Regions from separate parts of the Roseateles sp. GW821-FHT09G03 genome, predicted to be linked through region 1. Evidence: predicted binding sites of a transcription regulator. Region 1 holds the regulator's gene; each other region holds the start of a gene.
The links. Region 1 encodes LexA, which represses DNA repair genes until DNA is damaged. Its sites were predicted from a motif close to ACTGTATNNNNATACAGT; they were not measured.
Positions count from the first base shown of each region.

Region 2: the regulator LexA is predicted to act here: its motif matches at 1,889-1,906, upstream of imuA (translesion DNA synthesis-associated protein ImuA).
Region 3: the regulator LexA is predicted to act here: its motif matches at 1,513-1,530, upstream of AC07OZ_RS00085 (ATP-dependent helicase).
Region 4: the regulator LexA is predicted to act here: its motif matches at 3,019-3,036, upstream of ruvA (Holliday junction branch migration protein RuvA).

Region 1 is NZ_JBWKOK010000001.1:455,499-460,653, forward strand. Features, by position in the region: gene AC07OZ_RS02030 (O-succinylhomoserine sulfhydrylase) at 1-276, shown strand, start outside; gene gltX (glutamate--tRNA ligase) at 273-1,673, shown strand; tRNA gene AC07OZ_RS02040 (tRNA-Ala) at 1,816-1,891, shown strand; tRNA gene AC07OZ_RS02045 (tRNA-Glu) at 1,935-2,010, shown strand; tRNA gene AC07OZ_RS02050 (tRNA-Asp) at 2,193-2,269, shown strand; tRNA gene AC07OZ_RS02055 (tRNA-Ala) at 2,317-2,392, shown strand; tRNA gene AC07OZ_RS02060 (tRNA-Glu) at 2,454-2,529, shown strand; tRNA gene AC07OZ_RS02065 (tRNA-Asp) at 2,632-2,708, shown strand; gene AC07OZ_RS02070 (helix-hairpin-helix domain-containing protein) at 2,775-3,080, opposite strand; gene lexA (transcriptional repressor LexA) at 3,098-3,775, opposite strand; gene AC07OZ_RS02080 (asparaginase) at 3,890-4,825, shown strand; gene AC07OZ_RS02085 (organic hydroperoxide resistance protein) at 4,921-5,155, opposite strand, start outside.
Region 2 is NZ_JBWKOK010000009.1:207,892-213,046, forward strand. Features, by position in the region: gene AC07OZ_RS26590 (response regulator transcription factor) at 1-478, shown strand, start outside; gene AC07OZ_RS26595 (sensor histidine kinase) at 468-1,856, shown strand; gene imuA (translesion DNA synthesis-associated protein ImuA) at 1,959-2,825, shown strand; gene AC07OZ_RS26605 (Y-family DNA polymerase) at 2,776-4,182, shown strand; gene AC07OZ_RS26610 (error-prone DNA polymerase) at 4,175-5,155, shown strand, end outside.
Region 3 is NZ_JBWKOK010000001.1:23,130-28,284, reverse strand. Features, by position in the region: gene AC07OZ_RS00095 (ABC transporter ATP-binding protein) at 1-543, shown strand, start outside; gene AC07OZ_RS00090 (TspO-related membrane protein) at 458-1,327, opposite strand; gene AC07OZ_RS00085 (ATP-dependent helicase) at 1,544-3,628, shown strand; gene AC07OZ_RS00080 (hypothetical protein) at 3,761-4,255, shown strand; gene AC07OZ_RS00075 (hypothetical protein) at 4,261-4,764, shown strand; gene AC07OZ_RS00070 (serine hydrolase) at 4,919-5,155, shown strand, end outside.
Region 4 is NZ_JBWKOK010000012.1:29,793-34,947, forward strand. Features, by position in the region: partial or broken gene AC07OZ_RS28520 (PhoH family protein) at 1-604, opposite strand, end outside; gene AC07OZ_RS28525 (sensor histidine kinase) at 696-2,174, shown strand; gene AC07OZ_RS28530 (response regulator) at 2,316-2,969, shown strand; gene ruvA (Holliday junction branch migration protein RuvA) at 3,080-3,649, shown strand; gene ruvB (Holliday junction branch migration DNA helicase RuvB) at 3,678-4,742, shown strand; gene AC07OZ_RS28545 (porin) at 4,837-5,155, opposite strand, start outside.

The DNA of each region.
Region 1 (5,155 bases):
GCGGTGGTGTCGTTCATCGTCAAGAGCAGTGCGGACGACAACGGCCGTGCCGTCGCCTTCCACGTGATCGACCGGACGAAGATCTGCTCGATCACCGCCAACCTCGGCGACACCAAGACCACCATCACGCATCCGGCCAGCACCTCGCACGGCCGGCTCACCGAGCCGCAGCGCCAGGCGGCCGGCATCACGCAGGGTCTGATCCGCGTCGCGGTCGGCCTGGAAGACATCGAAGACATCAAGGCCGACCTGGCCCGCGGTTTGAATTCCCTATGACGACTCCCTCCACCCCGGTCCGCACCCGCATCGCCCCGTCGCCGACGGGCTTCCTGCACCTCGGCACGGCGCGCACGGCGCTGTTCTCTTGGGCGTACGCGCGCCATCATGGCGGCGAATTCGTGCTGCGCATCGAGGACACCGACGTCGCGCGGTCGACGCAGGATTCGGTCGACCAGATCCTGGCCTCGATGAAGTGGCTGGGCCTCGAGTACGACGAAGGTCCGATCTACCAGATGCAGCGCCTGGAACGCTATCACGCGGTCATCGAGCAGATGATCGCGGCCGGCACCGCCTACCGCTGCTACTGCTCGCCCGAGGAGCTCACCGCGATGAAGGCAGGTCAGGAGGCCCGCGGCGAGAAGCGTCGTTATGACGGCACCTGGCGTCCGGAGCCGGGCAAGACCTTGCCGGCGATCCCCGCCGACATCGAACCGGTGGTGCGCTTCAAGAATCCGATCGATGGCGACGTGACCTGGGATGACCTGGTCAAGGGGCCGATCACGATCAACAACCGCGAGATCGACGACCTCATCCTGCTGCGTCCCGACGGCGTGCCGACCTACAACTTCGCGGTCGTGATCGACGACTGGGACATGAAGATCACGCACGTCTTCCGTGGCGACGAGCACATCAACAACACGCCCTGGCAGATCAACCTCTTCAACGCACTGGGCGCGGCGCTGCCGGCGTTCGGCCACATTCCCGTGATCCTGGGCGACGACGGCCTGAAGCTGTCCAAGCGCCGTGGCGCGGTCAGCGTCACCGCGTACGAGGAGAACGGCTATCTGCCCGAGGCGATGCTGAACTATCTATCGCGACTGGGCTGGAGCCACGGCGACGACGAGCTCTACAGCGTGGCGCAACTGGTGTCGTGGTTCGACGGCAGCCACATCTCGAAGAGCCCCGCGCAATGGGATCCGGCCAAGCTGGAATGGGTCAACTCGCACTACATCAAGCAGGCCGACGATGCGCGGCTGGCCTCGCTGGTCGCGGCGCAGCTGACCAAGCGGGGCTTGGCCGCGCCGGAGCGCCTGGAAGCGATGTGCGGCCTGTTCAAGGACCGCTGCAGCACGACGGTGGCGCTGACTGACTGGCTGGCGATGTATGTGTCGCCAGTGACCCCGAGCGAGACTGATCGCGCCCAACACCTGACCGACGCGATCAAGCCGGCCGTGCTGGCCTTCGCGGACAAACTCGAAGCGCTGGCGGTGTGGGACAAGGCCGCCATCAGTGGGGCCATCAAGGAAACCATAGCCACACACGGTCTGAAGATGCCGCAACTGGCGATTCCCGTGCGAGTGCTGGCCTGTGGCCGTTCGCAGACGCCGTCGGTGGATGCGGTGCTGGAACTTTTCGACAAAGAAATTTTGTTGAACCGCTTGCGTTCCGTTTAAAACTCGATCTATACTCTCGTTCTCGCTTGAACAGCGCGACGTTCGAAACGAACTTCGAAGCGGCAACGATGAATCAAAACGGGGAGCGCAAGCTCCCCGATGAAATTCAAAAGCTGAAAAGAAGCCGGATCGAATCCCCGAAGGGGGTATAGCTCAGCTGGGAGAGCGCTTGCATGGCATGCAAGAGGTCAGCGGTTCGATCCCGCTTACCTCCACCAAACTTCAGTTTGCGTGGCGCGCGGTTCAAGAGAAGAAGGTTCAGTCCCCTTCGTCTAGAGGCCTAGGACACCACCCTTTCACGGTGGCTACAGGGGTTCGAATCCCCTAGGGGACGCCAAGTTTCGAACTTGGTTATTGACCAGAGATTGAACGAGAAAATCGAAAAATTCTTCGGAAATCGATTTGATCGTTGTCAAAATCAGGTACAGTAACGAAATCGACGCAGCGATGACATCAAGCAATTGATCGAATCAAAGCAGGAAAAGTTTGATGCGATAGATCGAAAGATCTTGAGTATCTGGAGTGGTAGTTCAGTTGGTTAGAATACCGGCCTGTCACGCCGGGGGTCGCGGGTTCGAGCCCCGTCCACTCCGCCAACACAGTTGAGACTCGGGCGGCGTACCGATTCGATGCGAAAGCATTCGGGGGTATAGCTCAGCTGGGAGAGCGCTTGCATGGCATGCAAGAGGTCAGCGGTTCGATCCCGCTTACCTCCACCAGAGCACCTTCGGGTGTGAGGTTGCAGAGTACGCGCAGTTCGAGTCAAGACAAGCAAGTCCAGTCCCCTTCGTCTAGAGGCCTAGGACACCACCCTTTCACGGTGGCTACAGGGGTTCGAATCCCCTAGGGGACGCCAAGTTCGACAAGGCTTGGCTGCATCGCGGTTCCGAAAGGTATCGATGGTTTGCAGCGAAACTTGTTCGCAAATGATATCGACGCACTCAATAGCGTCGTATCTGGAGTGGTAGTTCAGTTGGTTAGAATACCGGCCTGTCACGCCGGGGGTCGCGGGTTCGAGCCCCGTCCACTCCGCCAACATTAAAACCCTGTCGATGCAAATCGGCAGGGTTTTTTCTTTGGTGCGTTTGATTTGTCCCGTGATCAGAGATCTGGATACTCGCGCTTTCGCTGCGCCGTATAACTCCACCAATCTCGGGGAGCGTTGCCGTTCATGAAATCGACGGCGGCCATATAAGTATCCAGCACGCAGGGATCGTGTCGTTGGCCTGTGAGCTTGCAAATTCGCTGATACAGGGCGAAGGCGTCGGCGCCCACGAGATCCGCAGGTTGGCGAATTCCCATCAGTTCAAAATCCCGAACCATCGCGGGCCCGATGTTGGGAATCTGCCGCAAAGTCGCACACTCGGCGGCCGAGGCCGCCTTGGTGTGCGTCTTTCGCGCGCTCACGACGCCGCTGCCGGGATTCAGTGGAAGCCGCCGGAGCGGATCAGACCGACCGCCAGCCCTTCGATCGAAAACTCCTCATCGGAAGTGACTTCGATCGGCTCGAAGTCCGGGTTCTCGGGCAGCAGGCGGATCCCATCGGCATGACGCTGGAAGCGCTTGACGGTGACCTCTTCACCGATGCGCGCCACGACCACCTGACCATTGCGCGCTTCGCTGATCTTCTGAACGGCAAGCAGGTCGCCGTCCATGATGCCGATGTCCTTCATGCTCATGCCTTTGACGCGCAGCAGGTAGTCGGGCGCCTTCGAGAACATCGAGGGGTCGACGCTATAGTGCTGCTCGACATGTTCCTCGGCGAGGATAGGCGCGCCGGCGGCCACGCGGCCCACGAGCGGCAGCGTCAACTGCGCGAGGCTGGCCAGCGGCAACGCGAACTGGCTGTGCTCCCGGGCGCGATTGACCTGGCGCAGGGCCGTCGACGGCAGCCGGATCCCGCGGGCGGTACCGCCCACCAGTTCGATGACGCCCTTGCGCGCCAAGGCCTGCAGGTGTTCCTCGGCGGCATTGGCGGACTTGAATCCCAACTGCTGCGCGATCTCCGCGCGGGTGGGCGGCGAGCCGGTGCTCTCGATGCTGTCGCGGACCAGATCGAAGATCTGCTGTTGTCGGGCAGTGAGTTTGGGCGGTGTGTCCACGAGCAAGCCTTTATTCCATTGAGGGGCGGATGTCGAAGACGAGGCGACCTTGAGGGTTCAAAAGCCGCCTGAGAATTCATCCAGCATCTGGATTTTTATACAGGAGACGACAAATTGCAAAGTGCGGCCCAGACCCTCGTGATCATCGGGACCGGCGGGACCATCGCCGGCGCCTCCGGCAGCGCGACGGACAACGTCGGCTACAAGGCCGGCTCGCTGTCGGTCGAGTCGTTGGTGGGCGCGGTGCCCGCGTTGGCCTCGAAGGCGCTCGAGGCTGAGCAACTGGCGCAGCTCGACAGCAAGGACATGGATCACGCGACCTGGGCGCGTCTCGCGCGTCGGGTGCGGGAGCATCTGGATCGCCCCGAGGTCCGCGGCGTCGTGATCACGCACGGGACGGACACGCTCGAGGAGACGGCCTACCTGCTGCAACGCGTGCTCGCGCCGGAGAAGCCGGTCGTCCTGACGGCCGCGATGCGCCCGGCGACGGCCATTCAAGCGGACGGACCGCAGAACCTGCTCGATGCGGTGGCCGTGGCGGAGACCGCTGGCGTCCGCGGCGTCGTTGCGGTGGTCGCGGGTCAGGTCCGGTCGGGGTTGGAACTGCGCAAGACGCACACCTACCGCCTCGATGCCTTCGAGGCCGGGCCTGACGCCGGCCCGCTGGCTGTGGTGGAGGAGGGCATCGTGCGCCGCTTCCGCGATTGGCCGGAAGGCGAGGCTTTGGGCGCGAGCGTGCTGCCCGAAGACGCGTCGCGGTGGCCGTGGGTCGAGGTGCTCGCCAGTCATGCGGGCGCCGATGCGCGTTCGCTCGACGCGTGGCGCGCAGCCGGACTCCAAGGCCTGGTGTTGGCCTGTACAGGGAACGGCACGCTGAACCGGGCGCTGGAGGCGCCGGTGCAGGCGCTGAAGGATGCGGGCGTCCCGGTCTGGCGCACGACGCGTTGCGCGCAGGGACGCATCGTCGGCGCAAACGACGAGCCCGCGGCAGCACTGTCCCCGTGGGCTGCGCGCATCGAATTGCTGCTCGCACTGCTGCGGTCCCGCTGAGCTCGTCGCGCGCCGCGGCGCTCATCAACGACAAAGCGCCGGCATTGCCGGCGCTTTTTTTCATCGTGAATCCGGAGCGGGCCGGACCCGGACGATCAGACGATCGTCAGCGTGACGTCGATGTTGCCGCGCGTGGCGTTCGAGTACGGGCAGACTTCGTGCGCGTCGGCGACCAGCTTTTCCAGCGCGGCGCGGTCCATGCCCGGCACCGAGATCTTCATCGACACGGCGATGCCGAAGGCGCCCGGCTTGTTGGCGTGGGGGCCGATGCCGACTTCGCTGGTGATCGAGACTTCAGCCGGCAGGGCGACCTTGTTGCGGCCGGAGACG
Region 2 (5,155 bases), on a different contig from region 1:
CTTCCGCCGCCCCACCCCCATCCTCATGCTGACCGCCCGCGACACGATCGCGGACAAGGTCACCGGCTTCGAGAGCGGCGCCGACGACTACCTCGTCAAGCCCTTCTCGCTGGTCGAGCTGGAGATCCGCCTCAAGGCGCTGATGCGGCGCTCCCACGGCCTGAACCTCAGCTCGGCGGTCAGCTACGCGGACGTCAACTTCGACCCCGACACGCTCGAGGCCACCCGCGCCGGCAAGCCGCTGCAACTGACGCCGACCGGCTACAAGCTGCTGTCCGCGCTGCTGCGCGAGGCGCCCAAGCTGGTCCGCCGCGAGGACCTCGAGCGCGAGGTCTGGGGCAACGACCCGCCCGACAGCGACGCGCTGCGCACCCACATCCACGCGCTGCGCGCGGCGCTGGACAAGCCCTTCCCCGTCCCGCTGCTGAAGACCCATCCGGGCATCGGCTACCGGCTGGTGTCGCCCGATGCGGGATGAGCCGCGGCGCGACCGCGGCGACCATCGCAGCCCCCACCGCAGCAACCACCCCGGTGAACACCGCGCCGGCCGCTCGACCGCCGCCCCGACCACGCTGCGCACGCGCGTGGCGGCCGCCTTCCTGCTGCTGACGCTGCTGGTCTGCGGCGCCTTCGCGGTGGCTGCGGTGCGCATCGCCTCGAGCATCGAGGACCGCCTCGTCGACCAGCGCCTGGACCGCACCGCCGACGAACTGGTCGCCCGCGAGAAACAGGGCCTGGAGGCCGACCTGCCGCCCAGCGTCACGCTCTACCGCGGCGACGCGATCCCGCAGGCGCTGCGCGGCAAGCCGCCGGGCAAGTACACGCTGCCGCAGGAAGACACCACCTTCACCGCGCTGGTCCGCGACGACCTCGGGACGGTCTTCGTCCTGACCGACCGCGACGAGGACTTCGCCAAGATCGAGGCCGGCGTCTACGGGCTGCTCGGCCTGGCCTTCGTCTGCTGCCTGGGGTTGGCGCTGTTCCTGGCACAGCTGACCGCGAGCCGCATCGTCGCCCCCGTCACCGCGCTGGCCAGCGCCGTCGAGACCGATGCCGCGCCGCGCGACTATCCGCTGCTGGACTCGACCGACGAACTGGGCGTGCTGTCGCGCGCCTTCGCGGCCAAGACCGAAGCGCAGCAGCGCTACCTGGACCGCGAGCGCTGGTTCACCGGCGACGTCAGCCATGAGCTGCGCACCCCCCTGGCGGTCATGCTGGGCGCGGCCGAGATCCTGAAGGCGCGCCTGCACGACCGCGACGACATGGTCGAGCTGGCCGAGCGCATCCGGCGCACGGCCGCCGACACCAGCGAGCGCGTCGTCGCGATGCTGCTGCTGTCGCGCGATCCGGCCAGCATCGGCGCGCCGCCGACCGCGCTGCTGCCGCTGCTGCGCCAGGAAATGGAGCGCTGCCGGCCGCTGCTCAAGGGCAAGGAGGTCGAGATGACGCTGCATGCCGCGTCCGCCGACGCCGGCCTGGAAGTGCCGGCGCGGCCCGAGCTCGCGGCCATCGCGCTGGGCAACCTGATCCGCAACGCCTGCCAGTTCACCGACCAGGGCCGCGTCGACATCCGGCTCGAGGCCGGCCGCGTGGTCATCGAGGACACCGGCATCGGCATCCCGCCGGCCGTGCGCGACCGGATCTTCGACCGCTTCATGCAGGTCGACCCGGCCGGCGCCGGCAGCGCGGGCCTGGGCCTGGCCATCGTCAAGCGCGTCGCCGAGCACCTGGGCTGGAGCGTCAGCCTCGAGGCGCCAGCACGCGGAGGGACGAGATTCGTACTGACCTTCCCCGCTTCGCCCGTGCCTGAGGGGACCCCGGGCGGCTCTTCCGGACATTCTCCCGGGTTGAGTTGAAACAGCCCTGGACGGGCCTGTCGTCGTCCTATACTGTATGCAAATACAGTAATTCCACGCCGGTTCCTCAACCGGCGTTTTTGTCTCTCGCCGACGCCCGCCATGCCTTCCCCGTCCACCCCTCTTGCCCCGCTTCCGCCCGCCGTGGCAGAGGCGATCTGGCGCGGTGACGCGCTGGGCCGCGGCACCGACACCGTCTGGCCGAGCGGGTTCGACGCGCTCGACGCCGAGCTCCCGGGCGGTGGATGGCCGGGCCGCCAGCTGACCGAGGTGCTGCTGCCGCAGTTCTCGCTGGCCGAATGGCGGCTGGCGGGTCCGGCGCTGCGGCGCGTGGTCGCCGACGGCGCCGCGGTGGCGATGGTCGGACCGCCCAAGCGCCCCCACTTGCCCGGCCTGATGCACCTGGGGCTGGATGAACGGCACCTCGTCTGGATCGACGCACGCGCGCCATCGGAACGGCTCTGGTGCACCGAACAGCTGATCAAGTCCAACGCCGCCGGCGCGGTGCTGGCCTGGATGCCTCAGGCCGCGCCCGAGCAGTTGCGAAGGCTGCAGGTGCTGGCGCAGTCGTTCGAAGGGCCGGTGTTCCTGTTCCGGCCGCTGGCGGCGCGCCATGACCCTTCTCCGGCCCCGCTGCGGGTGCTGGCGACGATCGATGCCGACTGGGCCCTGGACGTCCAGATCCTCAAGCGCAAGGGGCCCGCCCACGAGACCCCACTGCGGCTGGCCTCGATCCCCGGCGGGCTTGAGCGCGTGCTGACGCCGCGCGTGATGCGGCCCAGCACGATGCGTCCGGTGGCGCCTGTTCCCCTGCCGGCCCCCATGCCGGCTCCGGTCCCAGTCGCCGAGGCGGTCACCCACGCCGAGGCCCTTTCCCCGGGCGAGCCCGTTGCGCTCGCCCTGTTCCCGGAGTTCTCCCATGCTGTGGGTCGCACTGGTATTGCCGCCTCGTCCGCCGGCACCGTTTGAGGACCCGACGACCGCCCCGCCGCCCCATCCCTGGGGCGTGTGTGCGGAGACACAGGCGGGTCTGGCCGTGTGGTGCCTGCAGTTCACGCCGCGCGTGGCCTTGATGGAAGACGCTGTCGTGATGGAGGTCGAGGCCAGTCTGCGCCTGTTCCGGGGCCTGCCCGCGCTCAAGGCTCGCCTGAGCGACGAGGCGCCCGACCTGGGCGCCGTCGGCATCGGCTGGGCGCCGTCGGCCACCGCCGCGCTGGTGCTGGCGCGCTGCGGCGTGCTCGACCTGGGCGGGCGGCTGCTGCAGGCGGTGCTGGACCCGCTGCCGCTGCAGACGCTGAGCGCCGGCGCTGAACACGCCGAGCCGCTGAGCCGCGCCGGCATCAACACCCTGGGCCAGTTGCGGGCCTTGCCGCGCGGCGGCATCGGCCGGCGCTTCGGCGCGGCGCTGCTGACGATGCTGGACCAGGCCTACGGGCTGCGCCCCGAGGCGCACGCCTGGGTCGCCCTGCCCGAGGACTTCCACGCCCGCATCGAGCTGCCCAGCCGCGAGGACCATGCACCCGCGCTGCTGATGGGCACGCGGCCGCTGCTGATGCGGCTGTGCGGCTGGCTGGCCGCGCGCCATGCCGGCGCCACCGGCGTGACGCTGCACTGGGTGCACGATTCGATGCGCGCCAAGGACGCCGGCGAGGGCGGCAGCCTGACCGTGCGCACGGCCGAGCCGATCCGCGAGCTCGAACACTTCTGCCGGCTGATGGCCGAGCACCTCGCCAAGACCCAGTTGCTGGCGCCGGTCGGCGAGCTGCGGCTGGAAGCGGTCGGGGTGCAGGCGCTGGTCGAGGACAGCGGCTCCCTGCTGCCCGACGTGGTGCGCACCGGCGAGACGCTCTACCTGACGCTGGAGCGCATCGCCGCGCGGCTCGGGCCGGAGCGCGTGTTGCAGCCGGTACTCGCCGACGACCATCGACCCGAATGGATGACGCTCTGGCGGACCTGCGGCGATGGGCGGACGCCATCCCGCCGCAAGGGCCGGCACGCGGCGGTGCGCGCGCCGGACGTGCCGGAGCCTGCCTTCCTGCTCGATCCGCCGCTGAGGTTGGCGGTGCGCGAGCACCGGCCGCACTACCAGGGCCCGCTGACCTTGCTGATCGGTCCGGATCGCGTCGAAGGCGGCTGGTGGGACCGTGTGCCCGCCACTGAACAGGGTGCGCAACATCACCGCCAGGTCACCCGCGACTACTGGATCGCCGTCAACGAGAACGCCGGCGTCCTGGCCGTCTATCAGGAACGGTTGACCGGGCCGGGGAACGAGGGCGACGACAAGGACCCCGTGCAGGCGTGGTATCTCCACGGGATGTATGCCTGAGACCGCCCCCTCTGACGCCTCGGCACTCCCCGACTACGCCGAGCTGCGCTGCCTCAGCAACTTCAGTTTCCTGAAGGGCGCGAGCTGGCCCGAGGAGCTCGTGGTGCGTGCCAAGGAGCTCGGTTATTCCGCGCTCGCAATCACCGACGAATGCAGCATGGCCGGCATGGTGCGTGCGCACGTGGCGGCCAAGCAGCACGGCATGAAGCTGCTGGTGGGGAGCCAGTTCCTCATTGAGCCCGGTGGCGCTTCAGGACGCGCCGTGGGCGCGATGACCGGTCAGGCCGCGGATGACGAGGGCCCGTTCACGCTGGTCGTGCTGGCCTGCGGCATCAACGGCTACGGCAACCTGTGCCAGTTCATCTCGCGGCTGCGGCGTTCGTCCGAGAAAGGCACCTACCGCTGCACGCTCGCCGACATCGGCCCGCAGACGCTGGACGACTGCGTCGTGATCGCCTGTCCAGACCGGCATGCCACGCCAGCGCAGCTACTGTCCATGGCGCGATGGCTGCTGTCGCACTTCATGGGACGTTGCTGGCTGGGCATCGACCAGCCGCAGCACGCGGACGACGAGATCCGCCTGCTGCGCCTGCGCGAGGCCGGCGCGCTGACCGCGATCCCGCTGGTGGCCGTCGGTGACGCCCTCATGCATGTGCGCAGCCGCAAGCCGCTGCAGGACGTGCTGACGGCAACGCGCCTGGGCAAGCCTCTGACCGAGTGCGGCCAGGCATTGGATCGCAACGCCGAGCGGCATCTGCGCCACCGCAGCCGCCTCGCGCTCAGCTTCCCGGCCGACCTGCTCACCGAGACGCTGCGCGTGGCCGAGCATTGCAAATTCAGCCTCGACGAACTGCGCTACCACTACCCCTCCGAGGTCGTGCCCGACGGCCAGACGCCAGCCAGCCATCTGCGACGGCTCACCTACGAGGGCGCGGGCCGGCGCTGGCCGGCGGGCGTGCCGGCCGCGGCCAGC
Region 3 (5,155 bases), 430 kb from region 1:
CATCAGCGCACCAAGACAACGACGGTCTACGTCACCCACGACCAGGTCGAGGCGATGACGCTGGGCGACCGCATCGCGGTGATGCGCGACGGGCTCGTTCAGCAGTTCGGCACGCCGGAAGAGATCTACACGCGGCCGGCCAACCGCTTCGTGGCGGAGTTCATCGGCTCGCCGACGATGAATTTCGTCAAGGCCGAGCGCAACGGCGGCGGCGCGCTGGCCGCGCAAGGCGTGACCCTGCCGGTGAACGCGGCGCAGCAGGCCTCGATCGACGCGGCCGGCGGCGTGCTCTACGGCGTGCGGCCGGAACACATCCGGCTGGCCGAGACGACCGACGCCGGCGCGGGCGGCATGCCCGGCGTGCTGAAGATGAGCGAGCCGACCGGTCCCGAGACCTACCTGCTGGTGGATACGCCGTCAGGCCCGATGACGGCGCGTGTCTCGGGCAATCCGCACCTCAATGTCGGTGACGCGGTTCGACTGCAATGGGCGGCGGAGTCGGCCCATCTGTTCGACGCGAAGGACGAGCGCCGCCTGGCGTGACCGTGCCGGTGGGGCCGAGAGGTCTCACCCGCAGCCAGATCGTCTGCGCCGCGAGCACCGCGGCCAGCGCCAGCGCGATCCAGGCGGAACCGTCGGAGCCGGTCATCGGCGAGGCGGTCTGCTTCACGTACACGCCGACGAGGCCCCACACCGCGGCGCCGGCATACCCGAGCGCCGCGGGGCCGGTGCCCGGCGCGTGCAGCCGCGCGTTCGCGACGAGCAGCAGCAAGGCGGCCAGCGCCCACAGCACCAGCGTCCAGGGCAACTGGTCCTGCGTCGGCAGCATCTGCGCGGCGACGACGGTCTGCGCGGTGTCCAGGAAGGCGGCGAGCGACAGCCATCCCGCATGCAGCGCAAGCGGGAACACGGCCAACCACGACTGCGCGCCGCGCGGCATCGCGCGCGCCACCAGCATCAAGGCCCACAGCAGGCTCGCCAGCGCGGCCCAGATGACGGCCAGCGCCAGCCCGAACCACTGCTGCGAGAACACGATCATCCAGCTCGCTGTCAGCGTGAAACCGATGACGACCAGCCAGTGGCAGCGATGGGAATCGCGGTGCCCTTCCCGGTCCGGGACCGGCTGGCCGCGCAGCAGCCACACGGCGAAGACCAGGTCGAGCAGGAAGATCACCCCCCAGATCGAGAAGGCGTAGCCGTCGGCGACGAGCAGCGTCGGGAAACGGTCGGAAATGGCGCCGTTGTCGGGGCCGAAGACGCCGCGCTGGGAGGCCCACGCCACCAGGGGCATGGCCAGCGCGCTGAGGATGACGAGGATCTGGAGCATGTCCCATCATGGGCAAGGCACATTCCTCCGGCAAGCCGGGCGCTCGTGCACGCAGGCCAACGGAAGGCCAAGCGCGGGCTCTCCACGACTCAGGGGGCATCGCGTCCGCGAACCCCCAGAGTCATTCCGGCCCCATACGCACTCGCTGACCTCGCTCCTGCGATGGGCACGGTGCCCGGCGAGGGGCTGTGAATGCATACAGCTATGATCACGGCCATGTGCCCCGTTGCCCTCGCCGACACGCCAAACGACGTCTTCGCCGACCTCAACCCCGAACAACGATCGGCGGTCGAGCATGGCCTCGGCGAAGCCGCTCAGGACGGCCACGGACCACTGCTGGTGATCGCCGGTGCGGGCTCGGGCAAGACCAAGACCCTGGCGTCGCGCGTGGCCCGCTTGATCCAGGCCGGCGCGGACCCTCAGCGATTGCTGCTGCTGACCTTCTCGCGCCGGGCCGCCGGCGAGATGGAGCGCCGCGCGGGTCGTGTGCTGCACCGCGCGTTGGGCTTGGCCACGACGCAGGCGCCCCCGCGTTTTCCGTGGGCCGGCACCTTCCACAGCGTGGGCGCGCGGCTGCTACGCGAATACGCGCATCGCATCGGCCTCGCACCCAACTTCACCATCCTCGACCGCGCCGACGCCGAGGACCTGATGGGTCTGCAGCGTCAGGCACTCGGCCTGGCCGAGACCACCGAGCGCTTTCCGTTGAAGGCGACCTGCCTCAACATCTATTCGCGCGTGGTCAACAGCGAGGCGCGGCTGGACCAGGTGCTGCAGGAACACTTCCCGTGGTGCTTCGCGGTCCACGACGAGCTCAAGCGCCTGTTCAAGGCCTACGTCGAGGAGAAGCAGCACCAGCAGCTGCTCGACTACGACGACCTGCTGCTCTACTGGTCGGAGCTGATGGGCGACGGCACGCTGGCCGCAGAGCTCGGCGAGCGTTTCCAGTACGTGCTGGTCGACGAGTACCAGGACACCAACCGGCTGCAGGCGACGATCCTGAAGCGGCTCAAGCCGCGGGGCGACCGGCTCACGGTGGTCGGGGACGACGCGCAGGCGATCTACTCGTTCCGCGCTGCCGAGGTGCGCAACATCCTGGAGTTCCCCGCGCAGTTCGATCCGCCCGCGCGCGTGGTCGCGCTGGAGCGCAACTACCGTTCGACGCAGACGATCCTCGACGCGTCGAATGCCGTGATCGCGATGGCGCGCGAGCGCCACGAGAAGCGCCTGTGGACCGACAAGGCCTCGAGCGAGCTGCCGCATCTGGTGACCGTCGACGACGAGGCGCGGCAGGCGCAATGGGTCGCGGACAAGGTGCTGGAGCGCCGCGAGCAGGGCCTGAAGCTGACGCGCCAGGCAGTGCTATTCCGCACGTCCAGCCACGCGGCGCCGCTGGAGCTGGAACTGACGCGGCGCAACATCCCGTTCGTCAAGTTCGGCGGGCTGAAATTCCTCGAGAGCACGCATGTGAAAGACGTGCTGAGCGTGCTGCGCTGGGCAGAGAACCCGCGCGGCCGGCTGGCCGGTTTCCGCGTGGCGCAGCTGCTGCCGGGCTTCGGTCCGGCGAGCGCGAGACGGCTGCTCGATGCGATGGCGCCGGCGGCCGACCCGGCGCAGGCGCTGCGCGACTTCGAGCCGCCGCGCGCCGCGGCGTCCTCGTGGACGGCGTTGCGCGAACTCATGCTGCAGCTCATCTCGGGCTCAAGCTGGCCGATGGATCTGGAAGAGGCGGTGCAGTGGTATGCGCCGCATCTGGAGCGGCTCTACGACGACGCGCCGGTGAGACTGTCCGACCTGGAACAGATCACGCGCATCGCGCAGGGTTACGGCTCGCGGGAGCGGTTCCTGACCGAACTGACGCTGGACCCGCCCGACGCCAGCAGCGACGAGTCCGGCGTGCCGTTGAAGGACGAGGACTACCTGATCCTGTCCACGATCCACTCGGCCAAGGGCCAGGAGTGGAACGCGGTGTACCTGCTGAACTGCGTGGACGGCTGCATGCCCTCGGACCTGAGCACGGGCGCGCAGGCTCAGATCGAGGAGGAACGGCGACTGCTCTACGTCGCGATGACGCGGGCGAAGGACCACCTCGCGGTGATGGTGCCGCAGCGCTTCTACGTGACGCAGCAGACGCGCAACGGCGACCGGCACCTCTACGCGAGCGTGTCGCGTTTCCTGCCCGGCAAGGTGGTGCGCCACTTCGAGAAGGTGGGCCCCGCCAACCAGGCGCAGGCGCCGCTGCCGGAGCTCGTGAAGCCGGCGATGGATGTCGCCGCGAAGCTGCGCAAGGCCTGGGACTGAGCTCCCCCTTCGGGCGGAGCGGATCCCCCGACGCGATCGATTCAATCCCTCATTGGTGCGCACTCTCCGTCATCGTCGCAGAGCCGCAACTGGGTGGATCGCAATACGCCGAAGCGCTCATAGCATGAAGGCATGCAGTCTCCCGCCCTCGCCACAGCGGTGGCCGCCCTCCTCGCGGCCAGTCCGCCCAGCCTGATCCCGCAGTGGATCCAGGACCTCAACACAGTCGTCGGTCTGATCGGCTTCGCGATCACGGTCGCAGTGGGGTGGCAAGTCAGGAACGTCAGGCAGTCGTTCCGGTCCCGAGCCCGTCTTCCTGCCATCACCAAGGATCTGGAGATCAAGGTCCTAGGTCTTAGCGCACTTCTCGACAGTCCGAAACCTCCATGGATCGTATTGCGAGCGGCCCTCTCTTCAACTTCTGCGACGTTGGAGATTGCGTTGCCCTTCGCGCCGTCGCGCGCGCGAACCCCCGTTCGAGAGGCCATCCGCTACGCGGCAGAAGCAGTGGCTGATCTTGACGGGGAGAAGGCGGGAGCGTCCAAGGCATCGGCGCGTGCTCGAGATGAGCTGCACCGGGCCTTGCTGCATCTCAACGAGGCATCCGTCAGTTTTCATTTGGAGTAATCCCCATGCTCATCAACGAGAAAAACCTCTCTCTGGTTCTCGCCCTCTATCGCCTGACGCTGCTCCGGGAAATCGAATGGCACGTGGCCCAGCCGGCCACCGACTCCAACAAGGATGCGCGCGGTGTGCTTCGCTACGAGACAACACACGAAGGTTTTCATTTCGCCGTGTATCAGCTGGATCACGGCAGCTACCACCGGCCGCCGAACTCCAATCTCTGGATATCGCGACATGTCCTCGCCGTGCTTGATGACCAGGGTCGGGAGATTTGGCACGAGTCCGGTTCTTTGACAAGCGTTGATGACCTGTTTCGCCTGGTCCAGCGCCGACTCACGTGCATCGATCAGGTGTTCGCAAAAATCGTCGCCCCCATCGAGGAAGAACGGGCAAAACTTTCGGCGCAGTACGAAGCAGAGAAACGCGGAGTCCGGGGTTTGATCCTCAGGTTCAAGCGTTCATTGAGGTCCCGATTCGCCTGGGCACGGTGGGCCGCCGCGCGCGCCCAATGACCACGGCGCGCGCGTAACGCACGTTACGGCAAGCCCGGATGGCGGTCCGGCGCGAAGAACTTAAACTTCGCGACGGTCAAACCCTGACCCCGCGTCTTCCGGAAGATCTCCGGACCACCTCCCGGACCCAGCCCGCCAGCCCAGCCCGACCGCCGTGACGATCCGCGACACCGTTCTCCGCACCCTTGCCCACACCAACTGGAAGCTCGCGCTGCCGGCGCTGATCCTCACCTGCGGATGCCTGATCGTGCAAGCCGCCAGCGACGATCCCGAGGTCGTCGTTCCCACCACCGCCCCCACCACGGCGGCCATCAGTCCCAACGGCGTCCTGACACCCGCGCCGGCCGCGTCGGCCGGCATGCCCGAGCCAGCGCCGACGGCGTCCTCGCCG
Region 4 (5,155 bases), on a different contig from region 1:
AGAGCGCGTCGTAGAGCGGCCGCAGGTAGGGATCGACCTTCTGCGTCAGATCGCCGGGCAGGAAACCGAGACGCTCGCCCGCCTCGACGGCCGGCCGCGTCAGGATGATGCGCTGCACTGTCGAGCGCTCCAGCGCGTCCACCGCGCAAGCCACCGCGAGGAAGGTCTTGCCCGTGCCCGCCGGGCCGATGCCGAAACTGATGTCGTGCGACAGGATGCTGCGCAGGTAGAGATGCTGGTTGCCCGTGCGGCCCGCCAGGTCGGCGCGGCGCGTGCGCAGCACGATGGTGTCCCCGTCCGCGTCCTCGCCATTGGCCAGCTTCTCGAGCTTCGTCGGCGCGGCCACGTCGTTGGCGGCCTCGACGATGGCCAGCCGCAGGGTCTCGCCGGGAATGGCCCGGTCGGCCCGCGCGTAGAGCGACTCCAGCAAGGCGAGCGTGCGCTGCGCCGGCGCGCGGTCGCCCTCGATGTTGAAGTGCTCGGCGCGGTGGGTGATGCGCACGGTCAGCGCCGCCTCGATCTGGCGGAGATGCTCGTCCAGCGGGCCGCACAGGTGCGACAGACGCCGGTTGTCGGCGGGGGTGAAGGCGTGGCGCAGGTTCAAGCGGAGAAGGCTCCGTATTCAGGGGGGTTGAGGGCGGTATTGTCGCGCGCCGGTGCGCCGCGCGCTTGCCGCGCCTGCACAATCGCCCCCCATGCACCGGACCACGGAACAACAGGGAGACGCTGCCGGCCAGAGGGATGCCGTGACGGCGCAGGGAGGATCCAGGCCTGCGGCGTATGGCGCCGCGGCCGCGCTGTCATTGGCCGTGCCGGTCTGCCTCGCCCAGGTGGCGGGGGCGGCGGTCGCCGGCGCCGATGGCGTCGCCGCCGGGTCCCTCGCGACGCTGTGGATGCGTCTGGCGCCGCAGCTCGCCTACGGCCTGCAATCCGCGATGGTGCTGATGGCCTTCGTGCTGGGCCTGTTGATCTGGCAACGCCGTGCCCAGCGCCACATCGGCTGGCTGCTCGCGCTGATGCCGGGATGGGTCGTCACGGTCGGCCTCGCGCCGCTGTCGTCGTGGCGAACCGGCATTGCGGTGATCCTCGCGCCATGGCTGCTGTGGTGCGCCGTCCATTACCTGATGCGCCGAATGCGTCGTCGCGACCGCCGCATGCATCGTGCGCTCCTGGCGCAGGCCCTGCTCTTCCCCGCCGCGCTGCTGCTGCCGGTGCCGGCAACACGCATCGCCACCTTCGCGCTCTGGTGGCTGGGCGCGCAACTGCTGGTCGCGATGGGCTGGCACCTCTGGCATCTGTGGCAGGACATGTTCCTGCCGACGCTGGAGGAGCGATACCCGCAGTCCGACTTCATCCTGAGCTGCGTGCTGATCGGCTTCGGCGTGCTCGCGGTGCTCGCGGCCTGGGTGCTGCCGGGCAGCGGCCTGGCCGGCATCTTCGGCCCGCTGTGTCTTCTTGGCCTGGGACTGCATCGCGTACGCGAATTCGCCCGCGCGCTCACACAGTCCGAGCTCGCCGTCCTGCAAGGCGAGTTGCGCCTGCAGGAACGCATCGCCGAACTGGAGCGACATTTCGATCAGGTCGCGGAAACCAAGCTGGAGCAGGTCACCGAGCGCGAGCGCAAGCGCATCGCAGCGGACCTTCACGACGACCTGGGCGCCAAGCTGCTGACCATCGTCCACACCAGCGAGTCGGACCGGATCTCCACGCTGGCGCGCGAGGCGCTGGAGGAAATGCGGCTGTCGGTGCGCGGTCTGACTGGCAAGCCGGTGCAACTGCTGGACGCGCTGGGGGACTGGCGCGCCGAAGTGGTCTCGCGCCTGGCCCAGGCCAACATCCTGGCCGAGTGGAAATCGCCCGCGGAAGACATCGAACACACCTTCCCCGCCCGCGCCTACGTCCAGACGACGCGCATCCTGCGCGAATCGGTCAGCAACATCATCAAGCACAGCGGCGCCACGCATTGCGTGATCAGCTGTTCTGCGCAGGACGGCTACTTCTCGGTGGTGATCCAGGACAACGGCCAGGGCATTCCGCTGGAGCTCGAAGGTCGCTTGGACAAGGGACACGGCATGGCCAGCATGAAGGCCCGCGCCAAGCAGATGCATGGCCAGTGCCTGGTCGAATCCGGACCCGGCTGGGGCACCGTCATCCGCCTGACGATCCCGCTCTGATCGCGGTTCAGCGTGATCCATTGCCGCCGGCGCCACAGTCCGGCGTTGATCAGGATGGTCAGCCCCTCCATAAAGCCGTACCGTTGCGTGAAGTCAGCGAGCACTCCGCCCGCACGACAATCCTGAGCAAGAATCCGCGCCATGAACCACATCCTGCTCCTTGAAGACATTCCTGAAATCCGCGCCTGGCTCAAGGTCCTGGTCAAACAGGTGTTCGCCAACGCGGTCGTCACTGAATGCTCGCGGGTGCAGGACGCGCTGCAGCAGGTCAATTCGCAGCGTTTCACGCTGGCATTGCTGGACCTGGGTCTGCCGGACGGTTCCGGCGTCGACGTGATCTCCGCGCTGCGCGAGAAGCAGCCGGAAGTCCAGTCGGTCATCGTCACCATCCATGACGACGACGAACATCTCTTCCCCGCCCTCCAGGCCGGCGCCTTCGGCTACCTGCTCAAGGAACAGTCGCGCGAACTGCTGGTCGAGCAGCTCCAGCGCATCAGCCAGGGCGAACCGCCGCTGTCGCCGTCGATCGCCCGCAAGGTCATCGCCTATTTCACGTCGCAACGCCGGCCGCAGGCCGCGCAGGTGCTGCACGAGGTCTCGCTGACCGACCGAGAGACGGAAGTGCTGCTGCGCGTCGCCAAGGGGTTCACGCTGCCCGAGATCGGCGTGCAGCTGGGTCTGTCGCGCCACACGATCGCCGACTATGTGAAGCAGATCTACCGCAAGCTCAACGTGAGCTCGCGCGCCGAGGCGGCGCTGGAAGCCCAGCGCCTGGGGCTTTTCGGCAGGAACTGAACATCCCGCGCGCGAATGGCAGAGGGCCGTTCGCGCGCCTCGGGAAAATACTGGACAAACATCCAGCAAATCGCCGTCGAATCGCTTCCGAACGCGGATAATCCGCGCCCATGATCGGCAAGCTCACCGGCGTCATCGCGGAAAAATCGCCTCCGCAGATCCTCATCGACGTGCAAGGCGTCGGCTACGAAGTCGACGTGCCGATGAGCACGTTCTTCAACCTGCCGGGCCTGGGCGAGCGCGCGTCGCTACTGACGCACCTCAGCATCCGCGAGGACGCCCACGTGCTTTTCGGCTTTCTCACCGCCGAAGAGCGCAGCACCTTCCGTCTGCTGATCAAGATCAGCGGCGTCGGTCCCAAGATGGCGCTGTCGCTGCTGTCGGGCATGTCGGTCGGGGATCTGGCGCAGGCCGTGTCCAAGCAGGAAGCCGGCCGTCTGGTGAAGGTACCGGGCATCGGCAAGAAGACCGCCGAGCGGCTGCTGCTGGAGCTCAAGGGCAAGCTGAGCCCCGACCTGTCGCTGCCGGTGTCCGTGGCGAACGACGCGCAGGCCGACATCCTGCAGGCGCTGGTCGCGCTGGGCTACAGCGAGAAGGAGGCGGGCACCGCGCTTAAGACCTTGCCGCCGGACGTCGGCGTCAGCGAAGGCATCAAGCTGGCGATGAAGCACCTGTCATGAACCCTCGCGCGCGGCGTACCCTCTCATCATGAGCATCCAGACCGACGACTTCACGCCCGCGCCGCAGCAGGCCCGCCTGATCAGTGCACAACCCGCGTCGCCGAACGAGGACGCGATCGAGCGCGCGTTGCGTCCCAAGCTGCTCGACGAATACGTCGGCCAGGCCAAGGCTCGGGAACAGTTGGAGATCTTCATCGGCGCCGCGAAGAAGCGCCACGAAGCCCTCGATCACGTGCTGCTGTTCGGACCACCCGGGCTGGGCAAGACGACACTGAGCCACATCGTCGCAGCAGAACTGGGCGTCAACCTGCGCCAGACCAGCGGCCCGGTGCTGGAGAAGCCCAAGGACCTGGCGGCCATCCTGACCAATCTCGAGCGAAACGATGTCCTGTTCATCGACGAGATCCACCGGCTCTCGCCGGTCGTCGAGGAAATCCTCTATCCGGCACTGGAGGATTACCAGATCGACATCATGATCGGCGAAGGCCCGGCAGCCCGCTCGATCAAGCTCGACCTGCAGCCTTTCACGCTGGTGGGTGCGACCACGCGCGCCGGCATGCTGACCAATCCGCTGCGCGACCGCTTCGGTATCGTCGCGCGGCTGGAGTTCTACACCGCCGACGAATTGCGGCGCATCGTGACACGATCCGCTTCGCTGCTCGGCGCGCCGATCGATCCGGAGGGAGCGCTCGAAGTCGCGCGCCGTTCGCGCGGCACGCCGCGTATCGCCAACCGCCTGTTGCGCCGCGTCCGCGATTACGCCGACGTCAAGGCCGACGGCACCATCACCCGCACGATTGCGGAAAAGGCGCTGGCAATGCTGGACGTCGATCCTCTGGGCTTCGACCTGATGGACCGCAAATTGCTGGAGGCGGTGGTGCACCGCTTCGACGGTGGGCCGGTGGGGCTGGACAATGTTGCCGCAGCCATCGGCGAAGAACCCGGCACCATCGAGGACGTGATCGAGCCCTACCTGATCCAGCAGGGCTTCCTGCAGCGCACGCCGCGCGGGCGGATCGCGACGCTGGCGGCATATCGCCATCTCGGCGTAGCGCCTCCAAAGCAGGCGGGGCAGTTGTTCGACCTCGAATGAATGCGCCAGGCTCGCAGGCAACGGGTCTGTAGTCATCGTTGCAACAACGAAAAAGGCGCTCCGAAGAGCGCCTTTCTGCTTCGTGATCCGGAGATCAGAAGTTGTGGCGGATGCCCAGGGCGAACGAGTTCAGGTCGTTGACCTTGTTCGCGGTGGTCGCGTCCACGGCGGTGTAGAACGCGTAGACCTTGGTGCGCTTGCTCAGGTTGTAGTTGTAGGCCAGCGTGTATTGCTTGCCACCGTTACGACCGTTGTTGAACGAGTAAGCGCCGGCCTTGGTGCCACCGACGTTCAGGTGGAATTCAGACTGGCCCAGCGTGTACATCACAGCCGCGCGGCCGATCCAACGCGAATCCTTGGCGCCCGGCGATTGCGGCGTGCCCGACTCTTCACGCTGCGCGTAGCCACCGAAC